DNA from 4 places in the Streptomyces sp. NPDC001770 genome. Region 2 is predicted to be linked to each of the others. Evidence: riboswitches for the same ligand, from Rfam matches in the RefSeq annotation. Region 2 holds a riboswitch; each other region holds the start of a gene.

Region 1 (4,953 bases), on a different contig from region 2:
TTCTACCTGGTCTACGGCGTCTTCATGATGCCGGTGTTCGGGCTGCTGACCTGGCTGGCGATCTGGTCGCGCAGGCGGGAACTGCGGACCCTCGCCGCCGAGTTCCCGGCGTACGCGGTGGCCGGCTGGCTCACCCCGGCCGAGCCGCTCGCGCTGGGCTCGATGCGCGCCCGGGGCATGGCCCGTGACCTGGCACGGCACTGGCACGGCGCTTCCGACCGGGCCCGGGGCCGGGCGGCGGCCCGTGCCGTCGCGGAGTACGAGTCGTTCGCGACCTCGCTGGCCGCGCTGCGGCGGGACGCCCGGCGCGGTGCGGTGGGCGCCGACTTCGCGGCGCGCGAGCAGGAGTTGCTGCACCACCTGTGGGAGCGCCGGGACGTCGCGGCCCCCGCACTGGGCCAGGCGGCCCGCAGCGTGTTCCGCCCGGCCGTCCGCCGCCCGGCACCCGTCCCGTACGGCCCCGGAGCGCACGCCGGACACGGCGGTGCCCACGCGGCGCGCGGCGCCCACCCGGCCCGGGGCTACGCGCCCCCGGCGCCGTACGGAACCGGTCCGGCGTCCTCGTACGCCCCCGGGCGGCGGGCAACCCCGGGCCCGGCGCCCGCACCGGCCCCCGCCCCGCAACAGCCGCCGCCGCACCGGCAGTACGGCGGGCACAACCCCTATCTGCACCCGCCGCAGTAGGCCGCGCTCAGGCGGAGGCTTCGGTGAGCCGGTCCAGCTCCTGGCCGGTCAGCGTGAGGTCGGCGACCGCGAGGAGTGCGGGGAGCTGTTCGGGCGTACGGGCCGAGGCGATCGGCGCCACGACCGTGGGGCGGGACGCGAGCCAGGCCAGCGCGACGGTGGCGATCTCGGCCCCGTGCGCCTCGGCGACGGCGTCGAGCGCGCTCAGCACCTTCTGCCCCCGCTCGGACTCCAGGTGGGCTCCGGCCTTCTCGGCGCGGGCGCTCTCCACCTGCGTACCGGGCCGGTACTTGCCGGTGAGGAAACCGGAGGCCAGCGCGAAGTACGGGACCGCGCCGAGACCGGTCTCGGCGGCGAGGTCCTGCGCGGGGCCCTCGTAGGTGTCGCGGGAGACCAGGTTGTAGTGCGGCTGGAGGGCGACGTACCGGGCCAGCCCCTCGCGCTCGGAGAACGCGAGCGAGGCGCGCAGGCGCTCGGGGCTGATGTTGGAGGCGCCGATCTCGCGGACCTTGCCCTCCTTCACCAGCTGGTCGAGGGCGGTGACGATCTCCTCCACCGGGACGCTCTCGTCGTCGTAGTGGGTGTAGTAGAGGTCGATGTAGTCGGTGTCGAGCCGCCTCAGGGACTCCTCCACCGCACTCTTGACCGTGCCGGTGGCGAGCCCCCGGTACGCGGGGTGGGCACCGACCTTGGTGGCGACGACGACGTCGGCGCGGTTGCCGCGGGCCTTGAGCCACTTGCCGATGAGGGTCTCCGACTCACCGCCCTGGTTGCCGGGGACCCAGGCCGAGTACGCGTCCGCGGTGTCGACGAAGTTGCCGCCGGCCGCGGTGTAGGCGTCGAGGACCGCGAAGGACTGGGCCTCGTCGGCGGTCCAGCCGAAGACGTTGCCGCCGAGGGCGAGGGGGAAGACCTCGAGGCCGGACGTTCCGAGCTTGCGGAGAGAAGAAGTCATGAGGGGTTCAACGGAGCGGACGGACGGACGTATTCCGGTCCGGGGCTCCGATCGTGGCCGGCCACCGACGGGGGCCTCGGTCCGGAGCCCGTCCGCAGCCCGTCCGGAGCCTGTCCGCAGCCCGTCCGGAGCCCGTGGTCCGGGGAGGGGGAAGAGACCGGCAGCCCTGACGTCCTGGGGGGGTAGAGCGTCAGGGCTGCCGGCGATCGGGGGTGAGCGGTACGCCGAGCGTCAGACCGCGAGGCCCTTGCCGGTCAGCCAGGCCATCGGGTCGATGCCGGTGCCGTCCGGGGTGTGGACTTCGAGGTGGAGGTGCGGGCCGGTGACGTTGCCGGTGGCTCCGACGCGGCCGATGGTGTCGCCCGTGCTGACCTGCTGGCCGACGACCACGTCCATGGAGGACTGGTGGCAGTACCAGATCTCCGTACCGTCCTCGAGCTCCAGGACCGTGCGGTACCCGTACGAGCCCGACCAGCCTGCGGACTTGACCGTTCCGCCGTGCACGGCCTTGACCGGGGTGCCGGTCGGCGCGGCGAAGTCGAGGCCGGTGTGCTGCCCGGAGGCCCACATCGTGCCGGCCTCGCCGAAGGTTGAGGTGATCGTGTACGCGGAGGTGGGGAGCGAGTAGGCGGCGGCGAGCTTGGCGAGTCTCTCGGCCTCGGCCTTCTTCGCCGCGGCTTCCTCGGCCGCCTTCTTCTCGGCGGCGGCCTTCGCCTCCGCTTCGTCCTGCTGCTTCTTCGCCTCGGTGGCGGCCTTGGTGGCGGCCGCCGCCTCCTCGGCCGCCTTCGCGTCCGCGTCGGCGGCGGACTGCTGCTGCTCCGCCTGCTGGAGGATACGGGCGCGCAGGGCCTCGCCCGCGTCGGTGGCACCCTGCTCGGTCTCGGCCGTGGTGAGCCCGGCCGTGGTGAACGGCGCGGCCGCCGCCACCGGGGCGGGGGTGTCGTCGGACTCGGCCGCGGTGAACAGAGCGCCCAGCCCGGGCACGGACTTGACGTCGGGAAGGTTGTCCGCGAGCGAATCGGGAAGGGAGATGGAGACCGGCGGCTTGCTCTGCGCGGTGGCCATGCCGCCCGCACCGACGGCCGCGATGACGCCGACCCCGAGGACGGTGGAACTACGCGCGAGACCACGCTGCTTCGCCACGCGGTGCCGGCCGCGTACGGGGCGGAGGGAATCCTCGGTGGGGTTCCATTCCTCCCACGCCTTGTCGGAGTCGCCGGGGGAACCGAAACCGTCGAGGGTGGCAAAGGGTGACGGGGCTTCTGGGGCAGGCTGGTTGGACGCCACGGGGGCGCACTCCTTTCCTTCCTTCTCGCCTACCGGGTTAGCTGACGGGTTCGGAGCAGGAAGGTCTCCTACGGGCGCCTGACGTCTCTGACGAGACACAGGTGCCCGATTCACCCCAAGAAGGTGGTTCCCCGGTTCCCTCGCGGAATTCGGCGCTCGCGCACGGCGCCGTCTCTGACGACGGCTGGGACGACCGCGCTGCGTTATCGAACGTTAATAGACAGACGGCTCCGATTCCAAGCCGTTCCCCTTGATCATTCCCACTTCGGGGCGGGATTTACCACCGCATATCACCACTCATCGGGGCGACTTGCGGACTGTCGGTGCGCTCCTGCTTTTCTGACGGTGTGTCATATGTTATCGAGCGGCACCGGCCTGCTACGGACCGTCGCCGCACCCGCCCAGTGGGCCCGGAGCAGCCCGGGAGTGCCTCGGGACGATGGCCCGCACCACCACGTCAGCCGCCCCCTCGGCCCACGATCGGCACGGTGGTCCGGCGCTCCGGCTGGTCCTCCGCCGGCCGGGCGACCGCGAGCAGCGCCAGGTCGTCCGTCGAGCGGCCCCCGGTGTGCAGCCGGACGTCGTCGGTGAGTGCCGTCAACAGCTCGTCCGGACCAGGGAAGATCCGCCCGCGCAGCCGCTCCGCCGGGTCGTAGAAGACGCCCGCCCGGTCACGCGCCTCGGAGAGCCCGTCCGTGTAGGCCAGCAGGGTCGCGCCCGGCGGAAGCTCCCACTCGTCCACCTGGTCCGGCCAGGCGCCCAGCGCCATGCCGAGGGGAAGCGCGGGCATGCTCGGCCGCAGCACGTCCAGCGCTCCTCCGGCATGGAGCAGCAGCGGTTCGGGGTGACCCCGGTTGACGATCCGCAAGGTCGCGGAGCCCTGCGGGATCTCGGCGAGCACCGCGGTGACGAACCCCTCCACCGGGTCCAGCCCCCCGCGCCGGGCGGCGTCCCTGGCCAGCGCCCGCTCCAGCCGCTGCGCCACGCCCTCCAGCGTCTCCTCCTGCTCGGCGGCCTCCCGGAAGGCGCCGATGATCACCGCCACCGCCTCGACCGCGTCGAGCCCCTTGCCGCGTACGTCACCGAGCACGAGGCGTACGCCGTACGGGGTGTCCGCGACGGCGAAGAGGTCGCCGCCGACGTACTCGTCCGCCTGCGCCGCCTCGTACCGCGCGGCGACATGGAGCCCGCCGACCCGTTCGGCCGGGACGGGCAGCACCGCGCGCATGGCGGTCTCCGCGATGATCCGGGCGGAGGCGAGCTGCTCGTTGCCGCGCCGTACGACTCCGTTGATGACGAGCGCCAGCACGGCCGTGGTGAACACGGTGAGCGTCTCGATGATCGGGACGATCTGCCCGATGGTGCCCACGTACACCCGCATCACGATGACGGCGGCGAGCGAGGCGACACCGACCCGGATGGTCCCCGCCCGGGAGGCGAACGGCGCGGCGATGAGAGGGGCGGCGACGAAGAGGGGCACCGCCGTGAAGCGGGGCGGTGACGCGATGTCGAAGACGAGTCCGCCGACGATGAGCAGGGCAGGCAGCATCCGTACGAAACGCCGGGCGCCCACACCCCCGGCCATCCAGCCATGCTCGTACAGCGGTTTCCCCACCTCTGCGCTTCTCCTGCCCTGTCCCGCCACGGCTGCGGAACCTACCGCGCCCCGCCCAGGCTGGCCCGAACCGCGCCGCGCGGCGACTCCTCGTCGTCCATAGGGGGGAGCGCACGACTCCCCTGTGAGCGCCCCCCGCCACCCGGCGCACGCCGGGTGGTCAGGACCGGCGAGGCAATGAGTTCCGCGCCGCGCCGCGAGCCCCTGCACGCCGCGCATGGAAGCGGCTGACCGGTTGCCCCGGCCGTCCGGGCGCCCGTCCACGCGTTCGGCCGGGCGACACGGACCGCGCAGGCGTGCGAGGCATTTCCTGGATGGACCAGTTCATGCCCGGTCCGGCAGATCGTTATGCCGCCGGAGCGCGTACGCGACCGGACGCAGGGCCGAGCGGGCGACGAGCGGGCGCACACCC
Region 2 (4,953 bases):
GATCTTCTCCTCGAAGTCGTCCGGCGGCGGGGTTTTCGTGCTGCGGCGGGCCATCGCGGCTGCGACTCCTTCACAGATTCTGTCGGGCAACCTGAGGTTCTGACGCGGACCATTGTGGACCGCCCCGCCGACAGCGCCGACCTCGACCCGTCCCAAGCGCCCCGCCGGGACCCGCCGGGGCGCCCGTTCCCACGGGTTCCCAGGCCTTCGGAAGGGCCGTCGGAAGGGCCGTCACGGAGGCCGCACAGGAGGCCGTGCCGGAGCCCGGAGCAGGCGCTTCGGACCGACCCCCCGTACGCGGGCGCCGGCACCACGCGTCAACATCAGTCGTCAAGAACAAACCAACGAGCACAACATCGAAGGAACGGGAACTTCGCCAGGTACCCGTGCGCTTGCTTACAGTGGCAGGTCTGGCAGAAAGTCCAGTACCGCGATCGAAGGGACGTACATGCCCATGGGTCACACGGCCACCGCACAGGCCGGCTCCGGCGGCCTGACAGCGACCGAGCACCGTCTGGCCAATGGCCTGCGCGTGGTGCTCTCCGAGGACCATCTGACCCCGGTCGCCGCGGTCTGCCTCTGGTACGACGTCGGCTCCCGCCACGAGGTGGAGGGGCGGACCGGGCTCGCCCACCTCTTCGAGCACCTGATGTTCCAGGGGTCGAAGCAGGTCAAGGGGAACGGCCACTTCGAGCTCGTCCAGGGCGCCGGCGGCTCGCTCAACGGCACGACCAGCTTCGAGCGCACCAACTACTTCGAGACCATGCCGACCCACCAGCTGGAGCTCGCGCTCTGGCTCGAGGCCGACCGGATGGGCTCGCTGCTGGCCGCGCTCGACGAAGAGTCGATGGAGAACCAGCGGGACGTCGTCAAGAACGAGCGCCGCCAGCGGTACGACAACGTCCCCTACGGCACCGCGTTCGAGCGGCTCACCGCGCTCGCCTACCCGGAGGGCCACCCGTACCACCACACGCCGATCGGCTCCATGGCCGACCTGGACGCGGCGACGCTGGAGGACGCGCGGACGTTCTTCCGTACGTACTACGCGCCCAACAACGCGGTCCTCTCCGTCGTCGGTGACATCGACCCCGAGCAGACCCTCGCCTGGATCGAGAAGTACTTCGGCTCCATCCCGTCCCACGACGGGAAGAAGCCCCCGCGCGACGGCACCCTTCCCGGCACCATCGGCGGGCAGCTGCGCGAAGTGGTGCACGAGGAGGTCCCGGCCCGCGCGCTGATGGCCGCCTACCGGCTGCCGCACGACGGCACCCGCGAGGCGGACGCCGCCGACCTGGCCCTGACCGTCCTCGGCGGCGGCGAGTCCTCCCGGCTGCACAACCGCCTGGTGCGCCGCGACCGTACGGCGGTGGCCGCCGGGTTCGGGCTGCTGCGGCTGGCCGGAGCGCCCTCGCTGGGCTGGCTGGACGTCAAGACGTCCGGCGGCGTGGAGGTCGAGAGCATCGAGACCGCGGTCGACGAGGAGCTGGCGCGGTTCGCCGCCGAGGGCCCCACGCCGGAGGAGATGGAGCGCGCGCAGGCCCAGTTGGAGCGCGAGTGGCTGGATCGTCTCGGTACGGTCGCCGGCCGTGCCGACGAACTCTGCCGCTTCGCCGTGCTGTTCGGTGACCCGCAGCTCGCGCTGACGGCCGTGGGGCGCGTCCTCGACATCACCGCCGACGAGGTGCGGGAGGTCGCCGCGGCCACGCTGCGTCCCGACAACCGCGCCGTTCTGGTCTACGAGCCGGTCGAACCGGCCGACGAGACGGGTGCCGAGGACGGCGCGGACGCCGACGCCCACGAGGAGGCCGCCAAGTGAGCGACGCCGCCGTGACTGGAGTAGCCATGGACTTCCACCCTCAGCCCGCCCCGGGCGACGCCCGACCCTGGGCCTTCCCGGCCCCCGAGCGCGGCACCCTGCCCAACGGGCTGACCGTGCTCCGCAGCCACCGCCCCGGCCAGCAGGTCGTCGCGGTCGAGATCCACCTCGAAGCACCGCTCGATGCCGAACCCGAGGGCCTGGACGGCGTCGCCACCATCATGGCGCGCGCCCTCTCCGAGGGGACGGACAAGCACAGCGCCGAGGAGTTCGCCGCCGAGCTGGAGCGCTGCGGTGCCACGCTCGACGCGCACGCCGACCACCCGGGTGTCCGGGTCTCCCTGGAGGTGCCCGCCTCCCGCCTGGCGAAGGCGCTCGGGCTGGTCGCCGAGGCGCTGCGGGCCCCCGCCTTCGCGGACAGCGAGATCGAACGTCTGGTGGGCAACCGCCTCGACGAGATCCCGCACGAGCAGGCCAACCCCGCGCGCCGTGCCGCCAAGCAGCTCTCCAAGGAGCTGTTCCCGGCCACCGCCCGGATGTCGCGCCCGCGTCTGGGCACCGAGGACACCGTGCGGCGGATCGACGCGGCCGCCGTGCGCGCCTTCTACGACGCGCACGTCCGCCCCGCCACCGCGGTCGCGGTCGTCGTCGGCGACCTCACCGGCATCGACCTCGACGCCCTGCTCGCCGACACCCTCGGCGACTGGTCGGGCAACGCCGGCAGCCCCCGCCCGGTGGCGCCGATCACCGCGGACGACACCGGCCGCGTGGTCATCGTGAACCGTCCGGGAGCTGTGCAGACGCAGCTGCTCATCGGCCGTATCGGCGCGGACCGGCACGACAGCGTCTGGCCCGCCCAGGTCCTCGGGACGTACTGCCTCGGCGGCACGCTCACCTCGCGGCTCGACCGGGTGCTGCGCGAGGAGAAGGGCTACACCTACGGCGTGCGCGCCTTCGCCCAGGTGCTCCGCTCCACGGCCGGCGGTCCGGACTCCGGCCCCGCCGGTGCGGCGATGCTGGCCATCAGCGGCTCGGTGGACACCGAGTCCACGGGCCCCGCGCTCGACGACCTCTGGAAGGTCCTGCGGACCCTCGCGGCGGACGGGCTGACCGACGCCGAGCGCGAGACCGCCGTGCAGAACCTCGTGGGGGTGGCCCCGCTCAAGTTCGAGACGGCCGCCTCCGTAGCGGCGACCCTCGCCGACCAGGTCGAGCAGCAGCTGCCCGACGACTTCCAGGCCCACCTGTACGCGCGGCTCGCCGAGACCGGCACGGTCGAGGCGACCGCCGCGGTGGTCAACGCCTTCCCGGTGGACCGGCTGGTGACGATTCTGGTGGGCGACGCGGCGCAGATCGCCGATCCGGTCCGTGCGCTGGGCATCGGCGAGGTGACGGTCGTCAGCGGCTGACCGGCCGTCAACCACACGACCGGGTACGCCCCGGCCGCGACCCCGGTGGGAGAGATCCCACCGGGGTCGCGGCGTTTGTCCTCTTTGGAAGGAAGAGTGGCTGTCTGCCCTGTGGGATACGCTACAAAACTTCCTGTCCGTTTGGTGATCGAAAGCGCTGCGGCCTAGCGTCGATCCGGCTGTCCGCCGACTGTGTACCGCACTCGCGGTGCCGGGCAGTCATCGCCGAGTCCCCGTCAGGCGCGAGCCTGGGGAGCCGGGGACCCGTGAAGTCCCTGGGGTGAATCGGGCACCCGCGTCTCGTGAGAGGCGCGAACGCCCGTAGGAGACCTTCCTGCTCCGAACCCGTCAGCTAACCCGGTAGGCGAGAAGGAAGGAAAGGACCCGCTCCTCCATGGCGTTCACCCGTGCCACCGGGACGCATCGTGCCCCGGGCCGTCCGACGCGCTCCACCGCCAGGTTCGCCGGCGTCGCGGCCCTCGCCGCCACCGGCGTCGTCGGCTCGATCGCCTCGCCGGCCCTCGCCGCCGACTCCACCGTTCCGTCGCCCGGCAGGACCGGCCTCATCGAGGCGGTGTCGCTCGGGGACTCCATCGCGGACCGGATAGCCGACCAGGCGGCGGCCCAGCAGCGCGGGGCGGAGGCCAGGGCGAAGGCCGAAGCGAAGGCGAAGGCCGAAGCCGCCGCACGGGCCAGGGAGGCCCGCGAGGAGAAGGCGCGCGCCGCCCGCGCCGCCGAGCGCGCCCGCCTGAACTCCTTCCACCTGCCCATCGCGGGCTCATACATCAGCACCGGCTACCAGTCGGGCGGTTCGCTCTGGTCCTCCGGCAGCCACTCGGGCGTCGACTTCCACGCCGCCACCGGCACCCCCGTCCTCGCCGTGGGCGCGGGTACGGTCGTCGAGGCCGGCTGGGGCGGCGCGTACGGCAACAACATCGTGCTGCGGATGACGGACGGCACGTACACCCAGTACGGCCACCTCTCCTCCCTCGGTGTCTTCGTCGGCCAGCGCGTCTCCTCCGGCGAGCGCATCGGCCTCTCCGGTGCCACCGGCAACGCGACCGGCCCGCACCTGCACTTCGAGGCGCGCACCGGCCCGGAGTACGGCACCGACATGGATCCCGTGGCGTATCTGCGGGCCCGCGGCCTCACCGTCTGACCTGCGGCCTCACCGTCCGACCCCGTGACCTCGCGGTCCGACCCCGCCGCCTTGCTGTTCGGCTTCGCGGTGCGGCCGTGGGGCAGCCGTGGGGCAGCCCCGGATCGTCCCGAAGCCCCGGCCCTCGCCGGGGCTTCGGCATATCACCCGAAACCTCTCCGGCCACCCGCTCCGCAGGCAAAAGATATGTGCGAATTCCGGTACGCCATCGGAAATTCACTCAGATTGCAATAGAGTCACGGTGCAGGCTTCGATCGGCCGCGTTTCGCGGGGATTAAGGCGGAGGTTCGGACATGCGCATTCCCGCGCACTCGGTATGCACGGCAATCCGTGACGACATCGTCTCGGGCGTCTACGAACGCGGCAGTCGCCTGACCGAGGAGCTCCTGGCGCGGCGTTACGGCGTCTCCCGCGTGCCCGTGCGCGAAGCGCTGCGGACCCTGGAGTCGGAGGGGTTCGTGGTCACCCGCAGACACGCCGGTGCCTGCGTCGCCGAGCCGACGGAGCAAGAGGCGGCCGACCTCCTGGAGGTGAAGCTCCTGCTGGAGCCGCTGGGCGCGGCCCGGGCC
Region 3 (4,953 bases), on a different contig from region 2:
CGCGCGCCGAGTACCGGCAGAGGTTCGGCAGCGATCCCGTGGACGACTTCCCCGTGGAGCTGGCCCGCTTCACCGAGCTCGGCTGGCTGGACGGTGACAGCGGCAGCACCGGCGAAGGCGGCACCAGCACCAACGCCGGCCTCCTGCGGCTCTCCCCCGAAGGGCTCGCCCATTCCGACGCGCTCGGCCCCGCGCTCTTCTCCCCCGCCGTGCGCGCCGCGATGGCCGCGTACGAGGCGAAGTGAGCGGCGCGTGGACCTGACGATCCTCTACCGCGGCCCGCTCGCCTCCTGCGACTACGACTGCCCCTACTGCCCGTTCGCCAAGAGGCGGGACAGCCGGGAGCAGCTCGCGGCCGACCGGGCGGCGCTCGAACGCTTCACGGCATGGGTCGCCGCACAGACCGGGGACCGCCTCTCGGTGCTCTTCACCCCGTGGGGCGAGGGGCTGGTGCGGTCCTGGTACCGGCGGGCGCTGGTCGAGCTGTCCCACCTGCCGCAGGTGGCGCGGGTCGCGATCCAGACGAACCTCAGCGGCAGGACCGGCTGGCTGTCCGGGGCGGACCCGGAGCGGGTGGCGCTCTGGTGCACCTACCACCCGGGCCAGACCCCGTACGACCGGTTCCTCGGCAAGTGCCGGGAGCTGACCGCGGCAGGGGTGCGGTACAGCGTGGGGGTCGTCGGTTTCGAGGAACACCTTTCCGAGGCACGGAGGCTGCGGGCGGACCTGCCGGAGCCGGTGTACCTGTGGGTGAACGCCGCCGAGGGGCGTACGTACACGGACGCGGAGGCGGAGCGCTGGACGGCGCTCGACCCGCTGTTCCCGTACAGCCGGCATCCGCACCGCTCGGCGGGGCTGCCGTGCCGGACCGGGGAGTCGGTGATCTCGGTGGACGGGGACGGCACCGTGCGCCGGTGCCATTTCGTCAAGGCGGAGCTGGGCAGTCTCTACGACGGGAGCTACCGCCGGGCGCTCGGCCCGAGGACCTGCCCGCTGGCGGTCTGCGACTGCCACATCGGGTACGTGCACCTGGAGTCGCTGCCGTTGTACGACGTGTTCGCCGGAGGTGTCCTGGAGCGGGTTCCGGCGACGCCGGCCGGGCCCGCCGCGGCGGGCCCGTCACGTCTCCGGCTTCCCCTGGTGTAGCGCCCGGCGCGTCGCGGCGGGCACGTGTGCGGCTCAGAGCGGCAGCAGGTCCGGGCGCTTCGCGGCGACCTCGTCGCCGGAGGACTCGCCGCGCAGCCGGCGGCCGATCCACGGCACGAGGTACTCGCGTGCCCAGTGGATGTCGTCGCGCCGCACCTCGAAGGTGTTCCGCTGGACCTGCGGGGGCCACGGCTGGTCGGGGTCGGCCGGGATCTCCAGACCGAGGACCTGCGCGGCGCGCAGTGCCACCCTGGTGTGCCCTCCGGTGGACAGGTGGAGCCGGTCGTCGTCCCAGGCGCGGCGGTCCTGGATCGAGCGGAGGGACCAGAGGTCGAGCACCGGGCAGTGGTAGCGGTCCGCGATGGCCCGCAGGTGCACGTTGTACGTGGCGATCTTGCCGCGCATGTGGCGCAGGACCGGCACACCACGGGTGTCGAATCCGGTGGTGACCATGACGGTGCCGACGGCGTTGGTGAGGTCGGCGACCGCGCGCTCGAAGCGCTCGGCAAGGTCGTCCGGGTCCGTGCCGGGCCGGATGATGTCGTTGCCCCCGGCGCAGAAGCTCACCAGGTCCGGTGCGAGCTCCTTGGCGCGGGGGATCTGCTCCTCGACGATCTGGTCGAGGAGTCGTCCGCGTACCGCGAGATTGGCGTACCGGAATTCCCCGCGCAGGGAATCGGAGCTCGTCGCCTCGTCGAGGACGGGAAGCTGGTCCGCCAGGAGAACCGCGAAACGGTCCGCCCAGCCGACATAGGTCCCGTCGGGTCCGGGGTCTCCGACTCCTTCGGTGAAACTGTCGCCGATCGCCGCGTACGACCCGATGATGTCTGTCTTCTGGATTCTCGAATCGTCTGCCACGGCCACATATCTTGCCTCTTCCAATGTGACCTACGCGACCGTAAGAAGGGGTTGACGGGGGGTGAGATAGCCCACCCGGTCAGTTTTTGGTAAAGCCGGAATAAGTAGAGGGGCGGCACGCTTGCGCGTACCGCCCCTCGAAGCCCTGACGGATCGTGACGACCGTCATCGGGAGTTGTCTCAGATGGAGACGCCGTGCGAACGCAGGTAGGCGATCGGGTCCACGTCCGAGCCGTAGCTCGGGGTGGTGCGGATCTCGAAGTGGAGGTGCGGGCCGGTGACGTTGCCGGTGGCACCCGAGAGGCCGATCTGCTGGCCGCCGGTGACGGTCTGGCCGGCCGAGACCATCAGCTGCGACTGGTGCGCGTACTGGGAGTACATGCCGTCGGCGTGCTTGATGATGACCTCGTTGCCGTAGGCGCCGTCGTAGCCGGCGGAGACGACGGTGCCGGGCCCGACGGCGCGGACGACGGTGCCGGTGGCGGCGCTGAAGTCGGAGCCGGTGTGGTAACCGCTGGACCACATGGAGCCGGAGGCGTGGTACTGCGTGGTGACGGTCGCGTTGGCGACCGGGGTGGTCCAGCCGGTGCTGTTGCTGTCGGCGGCCTTGGTGGTGGTCGCGGCGGACTCGGTCTTGGCCGCCGGGGCGGCCTTCGTCCCGGTCTTGGCCGCGGTGCTGCTCTCGGTCTTCGCGGTCTCGGTCTTCGCGGTCTCGGCCTTGGCGGAGGACGCGCTGGAGGCCGAGCCGGACGCCTGGGCGCCGAGCGTCAGCTTCATGCCCGGGAGGATCAGGCTCGGGTTGCCGCCGACGACCTCGCGGTTGTCCTGGTAGAGCTTCTCCCAGCCACCCTTGATCTTGTGCTGGGCGGCGATCTTCGCCAGGTAGTCGCCGGGGACGACCTTGTAGGTCTTGGCGGACTGCTGGGCGGACTGGGCGGCGGTGGGGGCCGACTGCTCAGCGGCGTGGGCACCCGTGGCTCCGAGGAGCGGCAGGGCGACGACGGCGCCGCCGGCTCCGACGGCGAGGATGCCGCGAGCGATCGGGCCGGACTTCTTACGACGGTGCTTACCCGGGATGGGCATGGGGGAATTCCTCTCCGGCGCCTACGAGGTGAGCTGTCGGGTTCGGGCTGGAGATGCCCGGTCGTGCTGAACACGACTTCACCCCGAGCCGGCCGGAACAACTCCGGTCGGCGGCTTACCTGGGTCCCCCGCTCCTGCCACGCATAGTGAGTGCGAATTCCGGGCGGCGGCAGGATTAGGCGGTCCGTCCGGAGTGATGGTGAACGTAATCGAGCCGGGCCGGACGGAACAAGCCATCACAAGCGGAACGGAATCCGCACGTCGATTTCAGCACTCTTTTCCGGTCACCCTCCGTGGATTACGGATCTTGGCATTCCGCACGACGGAAGGAGAGTCCTCCGGCGCCCCGGGCACGCACGGTCACGGATATGATCCCGCTCACCAGATCACCCGCCATCTCCCCTATAAACGGATGATGTTGCGTGAAATCCGTACAATACGGACATGTCGCGCACATCACTGGTGACGGTTCTTCAGTCCGCGAGGACCTGCCGCCGCCCCTTCGGTACCGCGGAGCGATGTCGTAGGGTCGCGACGAGCCGACGTCGGCGAGCAGCGCCGGCGCGCAGAAGCACCGAGGAGCCGCTGTGACGCAGGTGCCGCAGTTCTCGCCGGCCGAACCCGAGCTGAGCGGGGTCCGTAACTTCAGGGACGTGGGCGGGCTGCCCACCACCGATGGACGGCGGGTACGGCACGGGAGGCTCTTCCGCAGCGGCCACCTCGCCGCCGCCACCGCGGAGGACGCCGTCTTCCTCGGCCGGCTCGGCCTGCACACGGTCTTCGACTTCCGTAACGCGGCCGACCAGAAGCTGGACGGCTTCGACGTGGAGCTGCCGGGCGTCCGCAACGTCCGCATCCCACTCTCGGACCCCGCCGACGGGGCCGGTTTCTGGCGTCTGGTGCGCGAGGGCGACATCGCGCAGCTGCGCTCACTGCTGGCCGACGGCAAGGGTACGGAGCGGATGCTCGCCTCGTACCGCTCGATCATCACCGACCGCACGGCCGAACACAGCCGGGTCCTGCACGCCCTGGCGGAGGACAGTGTGCCGGCGCTGATGCACTGCGCCGCGGGCAAGGACCGGGCGGGTCTGACGATGGCGGTGACCCTGCTCGCGGTCGGGGTGGAGCGCGAGGCGATCGCGGCGGACTACCTCAAGTCCAACGACGCCCACCGCCGGTACCGCCTGCGGCGCGGCGACAGCGCGGACCCCCTGGTCTCCACCGAGGTGATGAGCCTGCTCAACCCGCTGTTCGGGGCGCACATCGACTATCTGGACGCCGCCTTCGCCACCATCGAGGAGAACTGGGGCACGTCGGAGCGCTACTTCGCGGAGGGGCTGCGGCTCTCCGGCGAGACCAGGGAGCGGCTGCGCGAGAGGCTGCTGGACGAGGCGTAGGCGGCGTCCGTACGGTTCCGCTACTGGTTGCCCCCGGCGACGGCAAACAGGATGTAGAGGAAGGCCGCGACAACATGCCCGGCGACCAGATAGGCGACCAGCCGGATGACCATCCCGCGCGGCATCTTCCGTTCCTGGGTGTCCCGGGTGTCGCGGACACCGGTCTGCCGGGGGGTCAGCGGGTCGTAGTGCTCCGAATCGGACATGACGGTCCTCTCTGCCGTGCGCCCGGGGCCGGGCGTACGAGGAATGGGCGCGGCACCGGGGTGCCGGGCGCGGTCAGCGCCGGCGGGTCCCGTCGCCGAGGCACAGCTCGGCGGCGGGGCTCTGCAACAGGGTGTGCACGAAGATCAGCTCGGCGCCCTCCGGTCCGGCGGCGGCGATCCGGTGCGGGGTGAGCGAGTCGAAGTGGGCGCTGTCGCCGGGCCCGAGCTCGTGCGTGGATTCGCCGAGGCTGACCCGCAGCCGC
Region 4 (4,953 bases), on a different contig from region 2:
GCATGCCGCCGGCGCTGGGGAAGCCCTCCAGCACCTCGATGGCGTCGCGGCGGGCGATGTAGTCCTCGTGCGCGGCGCGGTAGGAGGCGGCGAGCTCCGGATCGGTGCCCAGGCGCTCGGTCATCTCCTTCATGACGCCGTTCGCCTCCAGCGTGCCGATCGCGGAGGCGGCACGCGGGCACGTCAGGTAGAACGTCGTCGGGAACGGCGTGCCGTCCTCGAGACGGGGCTGGGTCTCCACCACGTCCGGGTTGCCGCAGGGGCAGCGGTGCGCGATGGCACGCAGCCCGCGCGGCGGCCGTCCGAGCTGCTGCTCGAACGCGGCGATGTCCGCGTCGGTGGGCGGAGTGGATTCGGTCTGCGGAGGGGGCGTGTCCATGCCTGCCTTGGTTCTGCTCGGAGGTGCTGCCGTGGGGTGCGGTGCGCCGCGGGGTGCGCCGGAAGGCGCGGTTCTTGCTCGGACCAGTGTGCCTGGCGGACGGGTGCGCCCGGCCGGGCGGGGCGGGGCTCAGCCGCCGTCGGAGTCGCTGCCGGAGCCGTCCGCGGTGTCCACGCCGTCCCAGAGGTTGGAGTGCCAGGGCCGGCCGCCGGCGCCGGGTTCGCCCCGGTCGTCGCCCGCCGCGTCGGGGTCGACGACGGTGTAGCCGGTCTCGCCGGGGAGCACGTAGTGGAGGTGTTCGCGGGCGAGCCGGCGGATGTACGCGTCGTCCTGGAGGCGGGCCTTCTCGTCCCGCAGCTCCTCGGCGCGCTTCCCGGCGTCCTGGAGCGTCCGCTCCTGGTCGGCGATCTCCTCGCGCTGGGAGACGTACTGCCGCATGGGGTACGCCAGCGCCACGATCAGGGTGCAGACGATGAGCGCCAGGAACGCGGCGCGGCCGGTGAGCCGGGAGCGGTGGGCCTGGCGGCGGTTCTGGGAGCGGTAGACGCGGGCCGCCGTCTGCTCGCCGAGCAGCCGCAGCCTGGTCGCGGTGGAGAACCGGTCGCGGTCCTTCACGGCCATGTTCATGCCTCCCCGTCACGCACGTCCGTCCCCGCACACGGTACGGGACCGAGTGCGGGGACGGACGGAGGCTGGTGCCCTCACGGGCAGTGGATCAGCCCTTGAAGCGGGGGAACGCGGAGCGGCCGGCGTACACGGCGGCGTCGTCGAGGATCTCCTCGATGCGCAGCAGCTGGTTGTACTTGGCGACGCGGTCCGAGCGGGCCGGGGCGCCGGTCTTGATCTGGCCGCAGTTCACGGCGACCGCGAGGTCGGCGATGGTGACGTCCTCGGTCTCACCGGAACGGTGGGACATCATGCACTTGAAGCCGTTGCGCTGGGCGAGCTCGACGGCGTCGAGGGTCTCGGTCAGCGAACCGATCTGGTTGACCTTGACGAGCAGGGCGTTGGCCGAGCCCTCCTCGATGCCGCGGGCGAGGCGCTCGGGGTTGGTCACGAAGAGGTCGTCGCCGACGATCTGCACCTTGGTGCCGAGCTTGTCGGTGATGACCTTCCAGCCGGCCCAGTCGTCCTCGTACAGCGGGTCCTCGATGGAGACCAGCGGGTACGCGGAGACGAGCTCCTCGTAGTACTCGGTCATCTCGGCGGCCGAGCGGGACTTGCCCTCGAACTCGTACTTGCCGTCCTTGTAGAACTCGGACGCGGCGACGTCGAGCGCGAGCGCGATGTCGCGGCCGGGGACGAAGCCGGCCTCCTTGATGGCCTCGACGATGAGGTCGAGGGCGGCGCGGTTGGACTCGAGGTTCGGGGCGAAGCCGCCCTCGTCGCCGAGGCCGGTGGAGAGGCCCTTGGTCTTCAGGACCTTCTTCAGCGTGTGGTAGGTCTCGGCACCCCAGCGAAGGGCCTCGGAGAAGGACTCCGCGCCGATCGGGGCGATCATGAACTCCTGGATGTCGACGTTGGAGTCGGCGTGCGACCCACCGTTCAGGATGTTCATCATCGGAACGGGCAGCAGGTGCGCGTTCGGGCCGCCGAGGTAGCGGAAGAGCGGGAGGTCGGCAGCCTCGGAGGCGGCGTGGGCCACGGCGAGCGAGACGCCGAGGATGGCGTTGGCGCCGAGCGAGCCCTTGTTCTCCGTGGCGTCCAGGTCGCACATCGCCTGGTCGATCAGGCGCTGCTCGGTGGCGTCGTAGCCGACGAGCTCCGGGCCGATCTGCTCGATGACGGCGAGGACGGCCTTCTCGACACCCTTGCCCAGGTAACGCTTGGGGTCACCGTCGCGAAGCTCGACGGCCTCGAACGCGCCGGTGGATGCGCCGGACGGAACGGCAGCACGGCCCGTGCTGCCGTCGTCGAGACCAACTTCGACCTCGACCGTGGGGTTACCCCGCGAGTCGAGGATTTCCCGGGCTACGACGACGTCGATGGACGGCACGAGCATCTCCTTCTGGGATGTGACGCTGACTGTGCGGGGCTCTTGAGCCTTGCGACTAGAGCCTAACCGGACACAGGACATCGGCCAGCCGACCGTCCGTCCAGTGACACGGCGAGCCTACACATTGTTTCCGTACGGAACATAACGTGTGGCGATACGGCGTCCGGCGGTCTGCCGTACGGCCGGGGAAGGAGGCTCCTCCTTCTCCTCTTCGAGGGCCGGCTTCCCCTCCCCCCGGGGCCGGGGTGCTCCGGGAAAAGGCCCTGGCCCGGCGTGCGGGGGGAGTGCGCGCCGGGCCAGGGAGTGGGAAAGGGGTGCCGCCGGACACCCCCGTTCCGGGGAGGAGAGGTTCGTGACTACTTCAGGTGGAGCTGCTGACCCGGGAAGATGAGGTCGGCGTCGTCGACGATGTCGTGGTTCAGCTTGAACAGCTTCTGCCAGCCGCCCTTGACGCCCTGCTTCTCGGCGATGGTGCTGAGGGTGTCGCCGGTGACGACCTTGTACTCGCCGTCGCCCTTCTCGACCTTGTCACCGGTGGGCGTGGTGACGGTCTCGGACTTCTCGGCGGCGGGGCGCTCCTCGCTGCGGGAGGCGGCCTGCGAGTCGGTGGAGCGGTCCGGCGTCGCCGTGGAGGCGCTGTCGTCGGTCGCGGTGGAGCCGGCGTTCGCGGAGGTGCCGGTGCTCGCGGAGGAGGAGCCCGTGTCGACGCCCGGGTCCACACCGTCGTTGGTGAGGTTTCCGGCGCCGGCGCAGGACCAGGCGCTCGGGCCCTGGAGGTCGAGGAGCACCTCGGCGGTGGCGATCTGCTGCTCCTTGGTGGCCAGGTCGGCGCGGGGAGCGTACTTCGTACCGCCGGCGGCGGCCCAGCTGGACTGCGAGAACTGGAGGCCACCGTAGTAACCGTTGCCGGTGTTGATGGACCAGTTGCCACCGGACTCGCACTGGGCGACGGCGTCCCAGGTGGCGACGGAGGCGGCGGAGGCGTTGGTGGCGCCCATCAGCGGAAGGGCGATGGCGGCACCGGCTACGCCGGCGAGCGTGGCCACACGGACGGCCTTGGACGAGCGGCGGTGCTTACCCTTGCTGGACAGCAGCATGGAAGATCTCCTCACCGACGCCTACGAGGTGAGCTGTCGGGTTCGGGCCAATGAGTTGCCCGGCCACACGTCCTTGCGTGTGGCTTCACCCCTAGCTGGTCCCGGCCCGCCCGCCGTTTCCGACGGGCCGTCCGATTCCGGCGGCTTACCTGGGTCCCCCGCTCCTGCCTACGGCGCTTTCGCGTCTGTTCCCTTCGACCGACGGCAGGATTCGGCGTGACGGTCGACGGGGCCCGCGGTGCGAGCGGCTCTGACCGTAAACAGAGGGAACCCCCACATTCAATGATGGACATATCAGACAATCAGACCTTACTGGCCATGCCTGAATAACCGTTTCCGCAGGTCAAAGCGGACATCCGCGAACCCCCGTGACCACGACACGCCGAAACAGCGAAGAGACCCATGTCTCACTTTCGCAAAAGTGGACATAGGCCCCCTAACTGCCCCTCTTTTCGGGCGGTTTTCCCGAATTTGATCAGTTGGCGGGAGCGGTCTCCGCCGTGTCGGGAACGGTCTCCGGCGTGTCGGAAGTGGTCGCGGTCGTCGTGGAAGCGGTCGACGTCGTTCCGGTGGCCGTCTGCGTGGTCAGGTCGAGCTCCTGGCCGGGCAGGATCAGGTCGGGGTCGGAGCCGATCACGTCCTCGTTGGCCTGGTAGAGCTCGGTCCAGCCGTCCGACAGGTGCTGCGCGTCGGCGATCGCCCAGAGGTTGTCCCCGGACTGGACGGTGTACGTCCCGTCCGTCGCGAGCGCCGTGTCGTCCCGCGCGTCGCTGTCGCCGCGCGAGGCGTGCCGGCCGGAGTCGCGCGAGGCGTCGGCGGCGGCCTCGTCCGGGTCGGGCGTCCCGCGGTGCTTGCCGCCCGTCGTGGTGTCGCCGGTCGCCGCGTCCGTCGCGCCGTCCGTCGTACCGGCCGACGCGCCGCCCTTCGCCCCGCTCCTGCCGGGCGTGGTGCTGCCCGGGACGGCCGAGCCGGAGGGCGAGGGGGTGACGGAGGCGTCGGGGCTCGGCGTGGCGCTGCTCCCGGTCGAGCCGGTCGAGCCGGAGGCACCGGCCGAGCCCGAGGTGTCCGTCGACTCCGTGGTGCCGGCCGAGGCGGGTGCGCCGTCCGCGTCCGGGATCGTGCCGGCCGAGGCGCCCGCGTCGGAGACGGAGCCCGGGTCCACGCCGATGAGCGAGCCGACGGGCGCGAGACCGGAGATGACCGCGCACCCGGGCCACGCCTGCGGGCCCTTGGCGTCGAGCACCTTCTCCGCCACGGCTATCTGCTGGGTGCGGCTGGCGAGGTCCGCGCGCTGCGCGTAGTCCGTACCGCCGTAGGCCGCCCAGGTCTCCTGGGAGAGCTGCAGTCCGCCGTAGTAGCCGTTGCCGAAGTCGGCGCTCCAGGTGCCGCCGCTCTCGCATTCGGCGACCTTGTCCCAGGTGGTCGCGTCCGCGGCGCCGGCGCTGCCCGCGGCGAGGAGCGGAATCGCCAGGGCGGAGCCT

Evidence for each region. Region 2 has a riboswitch for cyclic di-AMP ahead of ACWCSV_RS30335 (M23 family metallopeptidase). Riboswitches for the same ligand answer to the same signal wherever they lie in the genome.
Region 1: another riboswitch for cyclic di-AMP. It lies ahead of ACWCSV_RS33140 (M23 family metallopeptidase); the one in region 2 lies ahead of ACWCSV_RS30335 (M23 family metallopeptidase).
Region 3: another riboswitch for cyclic di-AMP. It lies ahead of ACWCSV_RS08475 (LysM peptidoglycan-binding domain-containing M23 family metallopeptidase); the one in region 2 lies ahead of ACWCSV_RS30335 (M23 family metallopeptidase).
Region 4: another riboswitch for cyclic di-AMP. It lies ahead of ACWCSV_RS24270 (transglycosylase family protein); the one in region 2 lies ahead of ACWCSV_RS30335 (M23 family metallopeptidase).

The regions. Positions count from the first base shown of each region.
Region 1 is NZ_JBSFFN010000064.1:18,706-23,658, forward strand. Features, by position in the region: gene ACWCSV_RS33130 (PrsW family intramembrane metalloprotease) at 1-684, shown strand, start outside; gene ACWCSV_RS33135 (aldo/keto reductase) at 692-1,639, opposite strand; gene ACWCSV_RS33140 (M23 family metallopeptidase) at 1,871-2,926, opposite strand; cyclic di-AMP (ydaO/yuaA leader) riboswitch at 2,938-3,091, opposite strand; gene ACWCSV_RS33145 (PP2C family protein-serine/threonine phosphatase) at 3,384-4,511, opposite strand.
Region 2 is NZ_JBSFFN010000045.1:29,783-34,735, reverse strand. Features, by position in the region: gene ACWCSV_RS30350 (DNA gyrase/topoisomerase IV subunit A) at 1-54, opposite strand, end outside; gene ACWCSV_RS30345 (M16 family metallopeptidase) at 449-1,816, shown strand; gene ACWCSV_RS30340 (M16 family metallopeptidase) at 1,843-3,225, shown strand; cyclic di-AMP (ydaO/yuaA leader) riboswitch at 3,439-3,606, shown strand; gene ACWCSV_RS30335 (M23 family metallopeptidase) at 3,620-4,384, shown strand; gene ACWCSV_RS30330 (GntR family transcriptional regulator) at 4,678-4,953, shown strand, end outside.
Region 3 is NZ_JBSFFN010000006.1:157,522-162,474, reverse strand. Features, by position in the region: gene ACWCSV_RS08490 (STM4012 family radical SAM protein) at 1-245, shown strand, start outside; gene ACWCSV_RS08485 (STM4011 family radical SAM protein) at 253-1,146, shown strand; gene ACWCSV_RS08480 (SGNH/GDSL hydrolase family protein) at 1,180-2,004, opposite strand; gene ACWCSV_RS08475 (LysM peptidoglycan-binding domain-containing M23 family metallopeptidase) at 2,185-3,087, opposite strand; cyclic di-AMP (ydaO/yuaA leader) riboswitch at 3,093-3,263, opposite strand; gene ACWCSV_RS08470 (tyrosine-protein phosphatase) at 3,675-4,484, shown strand; gene ACWCSV_RS08465 (DUF6126 family protein) at 4,505-4,690, opposite strand; gene ACWCSV_RS08460 (helix-turn-helix domain-containing protein) at 4,764-4,953, opposite strand, start outside.
Region 4 is NZ_JBSFFN010000029.1:77,439-82,391, reverse strand. Features, by position in the region: gene ACWCSV_RS24285 (DUF501 domain-containing protein) at 1-379, opposite strand, end outside; gene ACWCSV_RS24280 (FtsB family cell division protein) at 509-1,000, opposite strand; gene eno (phosphopyruvate hydratase) at 1,095-2,381, opposite strand; gene ACWCSV_RS24270 (transglycosylase family protein) at 2,732-3,472, opposite strand; cyclic di-AMP (ydaO/yuaA leader) riboswitch at 3,476-3,658, opposite strand; gene ACWCSV_RS24265 (transglycosylase family protein) at 3,948-4,953, opposite strand, start outside.